DNA from 4 places in the Steroidobacter flavus genome. Region 2 is predicted to be linked to each of the others. Evidence: riboswitches for the same ligand, from Rfam matches in the RefSeq annotation. Region 2 holds a riboswitch; each other region holds the start of a gene.
The links. A riboswitch is a leader RNA that binds a small molecule or an ion and turns the genes downstream of it on or off. The one in region 2 is predicted to bind cobalamin.
Positions count from the first base shown of each region.

Region 1: linked by a shared signal. The riboswitch ahead of ACFPN2_RS18430 (cobaltochelatase subunit CobN) and the one ahead of ACFPN2_RS31435 (TonB-dependent receptor) in region 2 are both predicted to bind cobalamin.
Region 3: linked by a shared signal. The riboswitch ahead of ACFPN2_RS26030 (ribonucleoside-diphosphate reductase subunit alpha) and the one ahead of ACFPN2_RS31435 (TonB-dependent receptor) in region 2 are both predicted to bind cobalamin.
Region 4: linked by a shared signal. The riboswitch ahead of ACFPN2_RS33395 (threonine-phosphate decarboxylase) and the one ahead of ACFPN2_RS31435 (TonB-dependent receptor) in region 2 are both predicted to bind cobalamin.

Region 1 is NZ_JBHSDU010000003.1:2,931,818-2,935,311, reverse strand. It holds gene ACFPN2_RS18430 (cobaltochelatase subunit CobN) at 1-2,063, opposite strand, end outside; cobalamin riboswitch at 2,177-2,378, opposite strand; gene cobU (bifunctional adenosylcobinamide kinase/adenosylcobinamide-phosphate guanylyltransferase) at 2,387-2,983, opposite strand; gene cobT (nicotinate-nucleotide--dimethylbenzimidazole phosphoribosyltransferase) at 3,012-3,494, shown strand, end outside.
Region 2 is NZ_JBHSDU010000015.1:830,531-834,024, reverse strand. It holds gene ACFPN2_RS31445 (DUF763 domain-containing protein) at 1-564, shown strand, start outside; gene ACFPN2_RS31440 (nuclear transport factor 2 family protein) at 541-1,050, opposite strand; cobalamin riboswitch at 1,265-1,483, shown strand; gene ACFPN2_RS31435 (TonB-dependent receptor) at 1,702-3,494, shown strand, end outside.
Region 3 is NZ_JBHSDU010000014.1:791,983-795,476, reverse strand. It holds gene ACFPN2_RS26045 (response regulator) at 1-78, shown strand, start outside; gene ACFPN2_RS26040 (hypothetical protein) at 33-752, opposite strand; gene ACFPN2_RS26035 (hypothetical protein) at 880-1,470, opposite strand; cobalamin riboswitch at 1,570-1,777, shown strand; gene ACFPN2_RS26030 (ribonucleoside-diphosphate reductase subunit alpha) at 1,929-3,494, shown strand, end outside.
Region 4 is NZ_JBHSDU010000015.1:1,348,590-1,352,083, forward strand. It holds gene ACFPN2_RS33390 (DmpA family aminopeptidase) at 1-991, opposite strand, end outside; cobalamin riboswitch at 1,109-1,292, shown strand; gene ACFPN2_RS33395 (threonine-phosphate decarboxylase) at 1,405-2,436, shown strand; gene ACFPN2_RS33400 (LysE family translocator) at 2,433-3,068, shown strand; gene ACFPN2_RS33405 (hypothetical protein) at 3,167-3,494, shown strand, end outside.

The sequences.
Region 1 (3,494 bases), on a different contig from region 2:
CCGACGCCTTTGCGCGGCAGAAACTCATACGTCGAATGACGCCCCAGATGCACGATGGCATCGGCGTTGAACTCGTGACGCAACCAGAAATAGAACGCCAGATACTGATGTGTGGGCGGAATGCTGGTGTTGGCGTGAAGCAGCTCTTCGTTCAGCTCCCATCCGCGCGGCGGCTGCGGACCCACGAAGATCTTGCCGAAGCGCAGGCCCGGCAGCACCAGCTTGCCTTTGTTCACCATCACGTTGCCGGGGATCTCTCCCCAGCCGCGCAAGCCTTCGACGCCCGTCGCTGCAATCGCGCGAGTCAGTTTGTCGACGGTCGCTTCGTTGCCGCCTTTGGTGAGCTGAGTTTCATACGCAGCCTGCAGCTGCTTGACCAGATCGAGTGCGCGATCGCGTGCCGGATGCTGAGCGCCTTCGAGCAAATGTTCGATCTCATGCAGCGTTCGAGTGATCTGACCGCGCGCATGCTGAGGCAATCGAGCCGCCTGTGCCGCCTGAACATTCGCCTGCAGAAACGCCAGCGGACCGCCGGTCATTTCCTTCTGCAACGGTTGAGGCATCGTTGCAAACCATTTGCCGTACTGTTCCGCGCTGACGTTGGTGACGCGCGTCGCCATCGAGCGCAGCACATCGCCTTGCTCGGGAAGATTCACGCCATCCTGCTGCAGCTTCTCGAGCAATTCCGCCGACGATGCGGGCAACGGCCCGGTGTCATAGCCTTCACGCTTCAGCGCTCGCAGGATTTCCAGCAATGAGGCGGGGACGTCGAGATTGTCGGCACCGATATTGTGACGGCCCGGCGGATGGTTGTAGTAAACGATGGCGACGCGCTTGTCTGCGTTCTTGGTCTGTTGCAAACGAGTCCAGCGTTCGATTCGCGCCGTCATCTGTTCCACTTGTGACGGAATGGCCGCGGTTCGCGTCACCGCGATGCCTGTAAGCGAATCCAACTGAGCGGCGGCTGCGGCAGCAACGACGATCGGCTGACTGATTCCCTGCAGCTCGGGCATGGCCACGCGGTAGTAAACACTGTCCCAAGCCAGCCCTTGCTCGGACATGCGCCAGCCTTCCGCTGTCACATCGTGCAGTCGAAGCGCCTTGAGCACGGGCACATCGAGCTGCTCGAGCCGACGCGTCGCCTCTGCTCGATCGCTGCTGCCGCCGATGATGAAATCCTGCACGGACACGACCGCACCCAAGCGAGCGCCAACCTTGTTGCCAATCACTCCGAGCGCATCGCTGCTCGGCCGGCCCCAACCGGCAAGCACAGTGAGACAATCCAACGCTCGCGCATTCAACGAACGGCAGATCGCTTCGCTCAACGTCACATCGGCGTGTTGATCCTCGAGCACGGCCACCACGCGTTTGTCGCCAACAATGCGCAATGTTTCAGCCGTCGACCATTCGCCGCGATAGTGAAAGCGCATGGGCAATGCGTCTTCGACCGGCTTGACCGCCGCCGCAGCCGCCTTGTCTTGCTCGGACAGCATCAGCGCCAGCAGTGAGATCAAGTTGGACTCGCCGCGGTTCTGCCAGTACGCACGAGCTTGAATCCAAGGCGCGAGTTGCGGATGGCGCTGAACAGCAGCAGCGACAGCTTCCGCACCGGCATCTTTCTCAGCCGTCAACGACGAGAGCTCCGCGTAGCGCGGATCTTCATCGACAAACAAACGTTTGGCACGCCAGCGACTTTGCCGTCCGAGCCCGGGATCGCCGGCCACCGCGATGATCTCCTTCGCGCGCGTGGTTGCGAGCTGTGCTTGAATGCGCTGAGCGGTTTCTTTGAACACCGTCGCGAGCAACAACGTGTCGGCCTCGCCGATCAGCTCTTGCAACTGAGCATCGCTGAGCGCGTCGACCTGCGCCGTCGTGCGGAAGATCAGTCGATGATTGGGCAGGCGCTGGTTGAAATCGCGCGCGGCCTGCGCGAGGTCGCCCGAGTTGCGCTCGGAAACGACAGCAACCAAGGTCGCCGCGGGCAGCTCGGCGGCGAAACAGGCAAGGATCAGGCAACACAGTCCGCTAAACCAACGGACGAGAGAATGAGACTGCGATCGCACGGCGGGACCCACAGAAGCTGACGCACCACACGGTGCGATGGCCTTCAGGCACCGCTCCGTGAACCTGTCGCCGCTGCAGGAATTCCCGCTCGCTCAGCACACCCCGGCTGCACGAAAGACGACCGCGACAAGCTGGTCTCCTGGCTTGCGGCTTACAGCCTGCGCATCACCTTCCCAGGCCTTCAGCCCAGTGGTTGCTCCTCACATTCGGGAGCTTCGATGGCGGCACCGCTTACAGTTGCGGGGGCAGCCCGGGTGTTGCACCCGGTTCCCATGACATGTCGTTCGCGCGACACCTTGCGCGAAAACCCTCGAGTCGTCAATCAACCGGCACGGAAGCTCTTGATGGGCACGGCAATTCCGGCAACCACCAATGTCACTTGATCGCAGGCGGCCGCCAGCATCTGGTTCAATCGCCCCTGTTCGTCCTGAAAACGCCGCGCGACCGGCGCCAGCGGCACGATGCCCATGCCGACCTCATTGGAGATCAACAACACCTCAACGCGCGCTAATGACAGCCATTGCAGGAATTTATCGCGCTCGGCTTCCCAGGTCGGCAACGGCGCGGTCGGCGCATCTTCGCGAAAATCCTGAAGCAACGCGTTCGACAGCCACAAGGTCATGCAGTCGATGACCACGATGTTCGATGACTCCTCCCCGGGTAACGCTTGCGCAAGACCGGTCGGTGCTTCTAAGGTGCGCCACGTTGCCGGCCGCTCCGCCCGATGTAACGAGATGCGATGCTGCATCTCCTGATCGAGCGCCTGCGCCGTGGCAACATAGGTGACATTCACGCCGCGCGCCGCCGACAGCGATTTCGCCAGCGCGATGGCATGAGCGGTCTTCCCCGAACGCGCCCCGCCGATGATCAGGCGTCGCCCGACCGAAGCCCGCTCACCCGATTTGTCATGCTCGACCATAGCCCGCACTCACCGTTCAGATGCAGTCATGATAACCAACGCCACCTTGCAACGCCGACTCGATACGCGCACCAAGCCCCAGGGCTCGCTCGGCGCGCTGGAAACGCTGGCGGTGCGCATCGGCCTGGCGCTCGACACTGAAACCCCGGTGTTCCGCGCGCCGCAAATGTTTGTATTCGCCGGCGACCACGGCATCGCCACCGACGGCGTCAGCGCTTACCCACAGGCGGTCACCGCGCAGATGCTGCTGAACTATCTCCAAGGGGGCGCGGCTATCAATGTGTTGGCACGTCGGCACGACATCGCGTTGCGCGTCGTCGATGCGGGTGTGGCCAGCGACATTGGCGAACACGCTGGGCTCGTCGCCCGCGCGGTGGCCCGGAGCACTCGTAACTATCGCGTCGAGCCCGCGATGACGCAAGCTCAGTGTACGCAGGCACTCGACACCGGCCGCGCGCTGGCCCAAGCCGCATTGAGCGAAGGCTCGAACGCACTGCTGTTTGGTGAGATG
Region 2 (3,494 bases):
CTGAAACGATGGCGCGATTCGGGAAATGCGGCGCTGAGTTTGTTTCCTGAGCCGGACCCGACGCCGCACTTGAGCTTGCCCGCTCATCACGAAGTACGCGCATCGGACGTGGTATTGCGACGTTTGCACGCGGCGCTCGCAGCGGCCGCGGATCGTGGTCCCAAGGATTTCGCCGATCTGCTGCTCACGCCAGGCGTGGGTGCGCGGACCGTCGCGGCGTTAGCGTTGGTTGCTGAAGTTCTGCACGGCGCCCCGGCGAGGTTCAGCGATCCGGCCCGCTTCTCGATGGCTCATGGTGGAAAGGATGGCCACCCGTTCCCCGTGCCGCTGAAGGTTTACGATCAAACGATTCGAGTGCTCAAGGAGGCGGTGAGCCGGGCCAAACTCGGTAACGACGAAAGACTCGCCGCGATCCGTCAGCTCGACGCTCAAGCTCGGGCCCTCGAAGGGCGCGTCGCCGGCCCGAGCTTCGATGCGTTCATCTCGGAAGAACGCGCGCATGCCGCCGAGTATGGCGGACGAACGGTGTTCGACGACGCTTCAGCCACGAGCAAGCGCGGCTGATTGCTCCAGGGTGATGCCTGCCACGAGGGGATCGGCGTGTCGATGCGCCAGCCGCCACTCCTTTCCTTCCCGCCGATAGACCAGCGTGACCCGTAGCGCCCAGGGCTGCGATGGCAAACCGCCGACTTCCACCTGGGCTCGTTCGATGAGCGCGAGCACCACCATGTCCGGCGAGCCGTAGGCGGCGATCACTTCCTGTTCCAGGGTGCCGTTCTTGAAGAAGCGGCCCATGGCCTGCATGCGCTCGGCGGTGAGATCGATACGACGCGTCGGTTTGCCGCCGAACGGGGCCATGATGGTGAAGTCGTCGGTCAGGGAAATGAGCTCCTGGTATCGGTCGATGTCCCCACGCAGCAGGGTCGCGTTGGACTCTTCGGAAAGTTTGATGAGCTCGCGGACCGTGTCATCGACCGGTATCGCGGTGGCATCGAGTGAGGCGAGGGCGGCTCCGGCCGCGGCAAGGACGGTACGACGTGAGGCAGGCATGCTCGATCTCTCGTTTACAGCAAAGCGGCGCGAACTCTAGCGATCGGATCGGGCCGGTCGGCAGTGCCTTTGGTTATCCATGGACACTCACCCAAGCGGGCCGGTGTAATGGCCACGTTAACGGCTCAGAAAACATCGGTTAACGTCGTTACGAAACCGTTATTAACGCCATAAGCGCCGCGTGTAACGGTTGACGCTTCCGGCAAAGCGCAATATCGTGCGCCCCGTCCACGGTGCCTGCTCCCCGAAGAGCGGGCTGAAAAGGGAACCCGGTGCCCACGCTGTCAGCGTGCATTCCGGGGCTGCCCCGCAGCGGTAATTGGGAACGAACGGCGCACACAGCACTGGGCTTTTGCCTGGGAAGCAGCGCCAAGTAGGTCGGCACACGCCGAAGCCCATGAGCCCGAAGACCTGCCGAGGATCGCGCGCTGTTACAGGCGCGCACAGGCTGTCGGGCTCTCGTGGGAAGGGGCTGGCGGATGTTCGCGTCGCTGCGTTCGCCGGCGAATCGCGCCTTCCGTTATTCCATTTTTTCCATCGATGACGTGCTCGCGCGTTTGTTAACGCGGGCAGGCGGCCTCGTAACCGTAAATAACTGGCGGCCGGTGCGCTCTGTGCACAGGCTGGATAAAACCAATAAGCGAGGCAATTGTGAGCAAACACGGGGTCGCCCGCTGGGCGAGCGGTTTGGGAATGCTGGCGGTGGCGCTGCAGGCGAGTGCGACCGACCGCAAGGCGGATGAGACCGAGTCGATCGTGGTCGAAGGACAGCGGGAGCGCAGCACGGTCGTGCTCGATGAGCCAGTGCTCACGGGCTCGCGACTCGGCATCGATGCATTCGATCTGCCGGCCAGCGTTTCGGTGATCTCACATGAATTGATCCAACTGCGCGGTGCGCGAACCGCCATGGAAGCCATCGAAAGCGCTGTCGGCATGACCGGCGGCACGTCGGTCGGCTCGATTCCGAACTACGCGACGCGCGGATTCTCTGGCAACGACATCACTGTCATGCGCGATGGCATCCGCCAGAACACCGCCTCGCAGTCGTCGCGCCCGCTCGACAGCTTTCTGTTCGAGCGCATCGAAGTGCTCAAAGGCCCGGCCTCGCTGCTGTATGGCGAAGGCGCGGTCGGTGGCGCGATCAACTACGTTTCCAAGTTGCCCGACGACACCACCAAAGCGGAAATCATGGCCACCGTCGGCTCGTGGAATACTTATCGCACCGGCTTTGGCGTGGGCGGCCCATCGGGCGTCGACAAGCTCTACTACCGCTTCGATGTTTCGCAGACGCAATCCGATGGCTACGTCGATGACAGCGGTTATGACTACACCGCCGCCGCCGCCGCCTTACGCTACGACGCCACCGACGACACGACACTCACTTTGCAGAGCACGTTCCTGAAGGACAGCGTCAGCAGTTATTACGGTACACCGCTGGTTTACGATGCGGTCATCGATCAGACCGGTGCGCAGGCGGTGCGGCGTGCAAACAGCGCGACCGATCGACTGGTGAATGCTCGCATCGATGGGCGCACACGTCGTCTCAGCTACGACAACATCGACAACTGGTCGAAGGCCGACAACTCGTTCACGCGGTTCATCGTCGATTCCAACCTGTCCGAGCGCTGGACGTTGCGTAACGAGACTTACGTTGCCACTCAGCACATGGACTGGCGGAACACCGAGAGTACGGTGTGGAACCCCGCGTCTCAGCTGGTCGAGCGCGGCAGTTTCTTCCTGATCTATCGCAACGACCTGCAGATCGGCAATCGCGTGGATTTGCGTTGGAGCGGCACGCTGGCGGGTCGGCCGAACACGTTCCTGATCGGCGCGCTCTACGATAATAACGAGCAGATCCGTAACAGCGGACAGACTCTGCCAGCGTCGCCGACGCCGGCCAATGTGCCGCTGGTCGGCTTCGATCGAGGCTACGGCCCGGACGTGCACTATCAGCGCACGGTGAAGGTGACGACTGAGAACGCGGCGGTCTACGTTGAAAACATTTACGAGCCGGTGCAGCGCTTGAAGGTGGTCGGCGGCTTGCGCTACGAGCAGATCGATGTGGAACGCAAGTCGTATGTCGGTCTCGATCCATACACCAAATCGTACGATCCAATCACCGGTCGGCTCGGTGTGATCTTCGAGGCGAGCGATGCGCTGAATCTGTACGCCAGCTACAGTCGCGCCGCTCAGCCGGTGTCGCAGCTGGTGAGTCTCACGGTGACTCAGGACAACTTCAGCCTGCAGAAGGGCGCTCAATACGAAGTGGGGGCCAAGGCGTCCGTTCATGGCACGGACCTGACGCTCGCGCTGTTCGATATCGAGAAGAAGGATGTGCTGACGACGAATGCGGACCGCGTCAGCTCTCAGATCGGGAAGCAAGTGTCGCAAGGCGCCGAGCTTGCCGTGGCGTTCACGTTGCCGGGAGAGTTTCGAATCGATAC
Region 3 (3,494 bases), on a different contig from region 2:
CCGGTGTTCATCATCACCGAAACCGGCCTGGGCTATCGACTGCGACCGAGCGACGCACCCGACGCACCATCGGCATAGCGGGCGACGTAAAAGCACGTCAAGCTCAGCGCCAGCATTTCACCGCCGTCCTCGACGATGGTCGCCATGGCATCGAACGCCGTGGTCGAGAGGAGGCGGTGGATTGCATCGCCGCCGATCGCGAACATCAGCAGCGCCGCCAGCAGAATGCCCATGTTGATCGAGATGGCGCGTGCCATCGATGAGCTGCGAATGTATGCGACCACGAGCACCGGCGTGAGGAACGCGCCGCCGATCGTTGCATAGATCAGCTCGCCCCAGTCGCGACCCCTCAGGCCGCCGAAATCGGCAATGTGCGCCCACGCGACCAGGTCGAGCCCGATGCGCTCATGAATGCGCATTGAGTCGTCGAGCAACAGGAAGCCATACACCCCGATCCAGAGCAGCAGCACAGGAAGGCGGGTTTTCCGAAACAACTGGCTGAGCGCGAACATGATGCCGGCGTACTTGAGATATTGAAACATCTCGCCGTAGCCGCGATCGCGTGCGATGGACCAGCGCTCCGAGGTGAGCAGGTTCGTATGCACGTGCAACCAATGCAGCACGATGAACAGCAGGTCGCCACCGATCAGCGCTGCCAGTAGTTTGCGAGGCGCGAGGATCGGGCTCGCAACGTCGTGCGACTCCGAAAAAAGTGTGGCACTCGAGTACGGGGAGGAGGTGTCGTCGATCACGAGCAGAATTCTAGGAGATCGACGCGTGGCTGGATTCACGAATTGCGTCGGTCATTGGCGACCCGGTTGTTGTATTTGCAACAATGTAGCTGCACGCCGACAGCAGCGCGCGGCGAACTATCATTTGTTAGTCGTCGCACAACAGCTCGACTTTGCGAATGGCCAGATCCACCGCCTGCTGATCCGTTGCTTTCGCGAGCTCCTGTTTCGCGGTATCGCAATGGACGGCCTCCGATCTCACAGCATCGCTCACCTGGCTGACTGCCTGCGCGTTGGTTGGATCGCAGTAGTCCGATGAAGCGCGACGAATGTTTGCATTGCTGCCGACCCGCTCGATGGCGACGCAATCGTTGACCTTGATTTCGCGCTGATCGCTGACGATGCGAACGGAACTGCCGTCCGCCATTTGCACAGTGTATTGAGTGCCTGAGCGATTGCCTTGAGTGGCGGCTGCGCCGGCAGCACCGACCACAGCTCCGGTGGCGGCGCCACGTGCCGCCGAACCGCGTCCGCTCGCAATGATGCCGATCGTTCCGCCGAGGAGCGCGCCTTGGGCGGCGTTCGAGTCCAAGGTGACTTGCTGGGCGTTTTGCACGACGCCGAACTGCACGGTCGCATTTTGACCGACCCGATGCGACGTGGCTTCGCATCCAGCAATCGCCGTGAGCGCGACACCGACGATGCAAAGAATCATTCGGCTCGAGGGGGAGTTGTCCATGCGACGGCCCTTTCAAAGTGTCGAACGTTGGCACCTCAGCGGCGGCGGCACTATTGGACCTGGGCCCAAGTCGAGGTTGACGCCTTGCGAAAACCACAATATCTTGTGCCCATCCTCGGTGCCTGCCCCAAGATCAGTGGGGCAGGCTGAAAAGGGAATCCGGTGACATTCCGGAGCTGCCCCGCAGCGGTAATTGGGAACGAACGGCGCACACAGCACTGGGCTTTTGCCTGGGAAGCAGCGCCAAGTAGGTCGGCACACGCCGGAGCCCATGAGCCCGAAGACCTGCCGAAGATCGCGCGTCGTCACAGGCGCGCACAGGCTGTCGGGCTCTCGTGGGAAAGGGCTGGCGGATGTTCGGATCGCTGCGTTCGCTAGTGACCTCGCTCCGTTGTTCCCGTCTTTCCCTCGATCGCCCGATTTCGCTCGCGGGAGCGACGCTTCGAGGAACAACACACATGCTGGCGACCCTGGACTCTGCTCAAACCGATTTTCATTTAACGCCTCCACACTCGGCTCGCACCCAGATGCGAGTCACCAAGCGCAACGGCGAGCGCGAAGCCGTCGACGTGAACAAGATCGTTCGTGCGGTCGGGCGCTGTGGCGACGGTCTCGACGCGGTCGATCCCATGCGCGTCGCACTGAAGACGATTGCTGGCTTGTACGATGGCGCGACCACTCGCGAGCTGGATGAGCTGTCGATCCGCACGGCCGCTTCGTTCACGTTCGAAGAGCCGGAGTATTCGCGTCTCGCGGCGCGTCTGCTCGCGGGCTTCATCGACAAGGAAGTGCAGGGGCAGGGCGTTTATTCGTTCTCGCAATCGATTCGCCTGGGCTTCGATGTCGGGCTGATCAACGAGCGCGTGATGAGCTTTGTCGAGAGCAATGCCCGCAAGCTCAACGACGCCATCGACGCGCGTCGCACCCACGAGTTCGAATACTTCGGTCTGAAGACGCTGTACGACCGCTACTTGTTGAAGCACCCGACGCGCCGGCTGGCGCTGGAGTCGCCGCAACAGTTCTGGCTGCGCATTGCCTGTGCGCTGAGCGCCAGCGTGCACGAGGCCATCGACCTATATCAGGTGTTCTCATCGCTCGACTACATTCCCAGCTCGCCGACGCTGTTCAACGCCGGCACGCGCCACGAACAATTGTCGAGCTGTTTCCTGCTGGATTCGCCCGGCGATTCGCTCGAATCCATCTACGATCGTTACAAGGACATCGCGCTGCTGTCGAAATTCTCCGGCGGCATCGGCGTGGCCTGGCATCGCGTGCGCTCGGAAGGCTCGCTGATTCGCGCGACCAACGGTCTCTCGAATGGGATCGTGCCGTGGTTGAAGACACTCGACTCGTCGGTGGCGGCGGTGAATCAGGGCGGTAAGCGCAAAGGCGCGGCTTGTGTGTATCTCGAGCCATGGCATGCCGACGTCGAAGCCTTCCTCGAACTGCGCGACAACACGGGCGACGAAGGCCGCCGTACTCATCACATCAATCTGGCGAACTGGATTTGCGATCTGTTCATGCGTCGCGTGGAGGCGGATGAGATGTGGTCGCTGTTCGATCCGAAGGATGTGCCGCAGCTGCCGGACCTGTGGGGCGAGGCGTTCGATGCGGCTTACACTCAGGCCGAAGCGCAAGGGCTCGCACGAAAGTCTGTGCGTGCACGCGACTTGTATGCCCGCATGATGCGCACCCTGGCGCAGACTGGCAACGGCTGGATGACCTTCAAGGACAAGTGCAACCGCGCGGGCAATCAGACGGCACGCGCCGGCAATACGATTCATCTGTCGAATCTATGCACCGAGATCCTCGAGGTCACCAGCGATGACGAGACTGCGGTGTGCAACCTGGGCTCGATCAATCTCGGCCGTCACGTGATCGACGGTGCATTCGACTTCGACAAGCTGGCGCAAACCGTGCAGACGGCCGTGCGTCAGCTGGACCGGGTCATCGATCTGAACTTCTATCCGATCGCCACGGCCCGTGCCTCGAATATGCGCTGGCGCCCGGTCGGGCTGGGTGTG
Region 4 (3,494 bases), 520 kb from region 2:
TATTCAGTTGCGGATTGGCCGTCGAGAACGCCATGAAAATATCGCCTGAGCTTTCGCGGCTGATATCGCCGAGGCGCCCCATCGCGTGGCCCGGCCGCTTGGCCAAGCGCTTGAGTTGATGGGGTAAGAGCGGCGCGTCGGTGGCGATCACGACGATCATCGAGCCGTCGCCTGGCTTATCGTCAGGCCGCGCATTGCAGGCGGGCACTTTGTCGTTGGGCGCAGGGGTCGCCGTGCACGGAGCGTAATTCTTGTTGAGCTCCTGACCTACCGCGGCACCGGCAATGCGCAGATCGGTCTGCACGCCGAAGTTACATTGGACCAGCACGCCGACGGTGTACTGGCCGATGGGCGTAGTGACGATACGCGACGACGTGCCGATGCCGCCTTTGAAGCCGAAGCAGACCATGCCCGTGCCGCCGCCGACCGCCCCTTCGAGCACTGGTCCGGACTTGGCGATCTTCAACGCTTCCAGCGCGTGCTCGCTCTTCACGTGGAAACCGTCGGTGTCATTGAGGAAGCCGTCGTAGGTCTCTGCCACCATCGGCGTGAACCACGAGCCCGGCCATTTGTGATCCACGATCCAGCCAACCACCGCGTCGCGCACGACGCCGACGCTGTGAGTATTGGTGATCATGATCGGGCCATCGAGATAACCGCGCTCTTCCAACCACACGGTGCCGGTCATCTCGCCGGCGGCGTTGCTGGTGTTCCAGGCGGCGTACACCGGCGCGGTCGAGTTCTTACCGCGTGGGATGATCGCTGTGACACCGGTGCGCACCGGCCCCTTGCCTCGCTGAAGTGCGCCGTCGCCTTTGATCAACGTCACATGGCCCACTTCCACACCCTGCACGTCGGTGATCGCGTTGAGTGCTCCGGGCTTGCCTTGCAACTGGATGCCTATGTCCCGAGCGCGCGGCCCCTCCGCGAGGGCGATGCTTGAAACGGCGAACAAACAAACAGACGTCAGAGCCAGCGAGCGTCGAATCATCTTGTTCTCCCCTGTCGTTGGACGATGGATTGTGCTCGGTCCCCATCGCCGTGCCCATAAATTCTTGTAATACCCGGCATACGGATTCGTTGCTTGACCGGTGCGCGGTTCGCCCGCATTCTTGGCGTCGCGTCGAGTTCCCACGCCAGTGGGATTAAAACGGGAACCGGGATAGACCCGGGCTGCCCCCGCAACTGTAAACGGTGTTGGCCGCGCTAAAAGCCACTGAGCCTCGAGGCTTGGGAAGGTGGCGCGGCAGTAAGCCGAAAGCCAGGAGACCTGCTCGCCGCCGTCGTCCATTCATCGGCCGGGGTGCGCCGAGTGAACGGGAGTTCCCGAGTGACGACCGGTGTGGGTCGCGCTCGCCAGCGAGGCGATCCCATGTGTCTTCGCTTTGCATTGGAACTCGTCACATGAGCGCTGCTATTACCGATCCGTTCACTCGTCACGGTGCCCACCTGGGCATCGCGCGCAGCCTATGGCCGGACGCGCCGAAGCCGTGGATCGACCTGTCGACCGCGATCAATCCCAATCCCTATCCGGCCCCTCACCCCAGCGCGCAAGCTCGGGCCCGGTTGCCCGATCCACAGGAGCTGCAGAATCTCGAAGCCGCCGCGGCCCGTGCCTTTGGCGTCGACGATCCCGATCGCATCCTCGCCACGGCCGGCTCCGAAACCGTTGTGAGATTCCTGCCTCACGCGCTGCCTGCGGTGACCGCGGCCTGCATCGTGTGGCCCACCTACTCTTCGCATACGGATATCTGGCAAAGCCTCGGTGTGCCGGTCGGCCGTGTCGCTGGCATTGAACGAGCGTCACTGACAGCGGGCACCGTCGTCACGCTCGTCAATCCCAACAGCCCGGACGGCGCGATGACGCCGCGTGAGCAGTTGCTCGAGGCGTACGACAAGATCGCCGAACACGAGGGCTTTCTCGTAATCGACGAAGCCTTCGCCGATGCCGATGCTTCCTGCAGCGTCGCTTCGTTGGCCGGCACCGAACGTTATCCGCGCATGATCGTGCTCCGCTCCTTCGGCAAGTTCTACGGATTGGCCGGCGTTCGTCTGGGTTTCATGATCGGTGCTCCGGCGCTGGTCAAACGGATTCGAACCGCGCTCGGCGATTGGCCCGTGGCCGCTGACGCAATCACCGCAGGACTCGCGGCATACAACGATCCGTTGTGGGCCGAACGCACTCGCATTCGATTGCGAAGCGCCACCCGCAAGCTCGATGCGCTGTTGATACGCAGCGGCTTCAGCATCGTCGGTGGCACCACGCTGTTTCGACTCGCGCACAGCGATCTCGCCCAGGCCCGCTTCAATCAATTGCTTCGCGCAGGCATCCTGGTCCGTCCATTCACTCACGATACCAAGCTGCTGCGATTCGGCCTGCCCCATGGGGACGCAGCCTGGCGGCGCCTGCGCGACACTTTGAGAGCCAGACCATGAGCTGGAATACCTGGTGGCTGTACTTCGTCACCGTCTTTTTGCTCTCGGGCGCGCCCGGTCCCAACATGCTTCACATCATGTCGCGGAGCGTGTCGCTTGGCGTGAATCGCGCCGTTCCCGCGATGCTCGGCTGTCTGGTGGCGCTGGTCCTGATGCTGGTGGGCTCGGCCCTTGGGCTTGGCGCCGTGTTGCTGGCGTCACCTAGAGTTTTCGAAGTACTGCAATACGTCGGCGCCGCCTATCTCATCTGGCTGGGAATCAAGGCATGGCGCGACGACAGTGCCGACGCGGACAACGGCGCGGCGACAGTGCCGTCCGTTGTGTTGACCAATCGGCAGATCTTCCAAACGGCGTTCGTCATTTCCATCAGCAATCCCAAACTGCTGCTGTTCGCGGCCGCCTTCCTGCCGCAGTTCGTGAATCCTTCCAGCCCGAAGATTCCGCAGTTCGCGGTGCTGGTGACGACTTTCTCGCTCTGCGAACTGTTTTGGTACGCGGTGTACGGCCTGGGCGGCAACCGCTTGCGTCACTACCTGTCACGACCCGGACTGCGACGGATGTTCGATCGATTGACCGGCGTGATGTTCGTCGGCTTCGGCATCATGCTGCTGCGGTTTCGTCCGCAGTCGTGAGCCGCCACTAACCGTAAGGCGTCGCGGCTTACTCCGCGCCCCGCGATCGGGCAGCTACTCTTCCGCACACAACAAACCGTACCGTGCGGAGAGAGAGCATGGATTCAGCTGCATACGTTCCTGCGTTCCTGGGTCTGCTCGGCGTTGCGGTGGGTGGACTGACTTCGTTCGCCAGCAGCTGGTTCACACAGCGCTGGCAGTTTCGCGAGAAACGCATCGAAGCCGTGCGCTCGCGGCGCGAGTTGCTGTTTTCTTCCTTCATCGAAGAGGCCACTCGCGTCTATGCCGACGCGCTCACTCATGAAAAGGACGACTTCACCGATCTGGTCCGGCTGTACTCGCTGTATTCGCAGATCCGCCTGGTTGCCACGGAGGAGTCGGTGCACACCGCTCGCGTCGCCCTCGACGCGTTGGTCGAAGCGTACC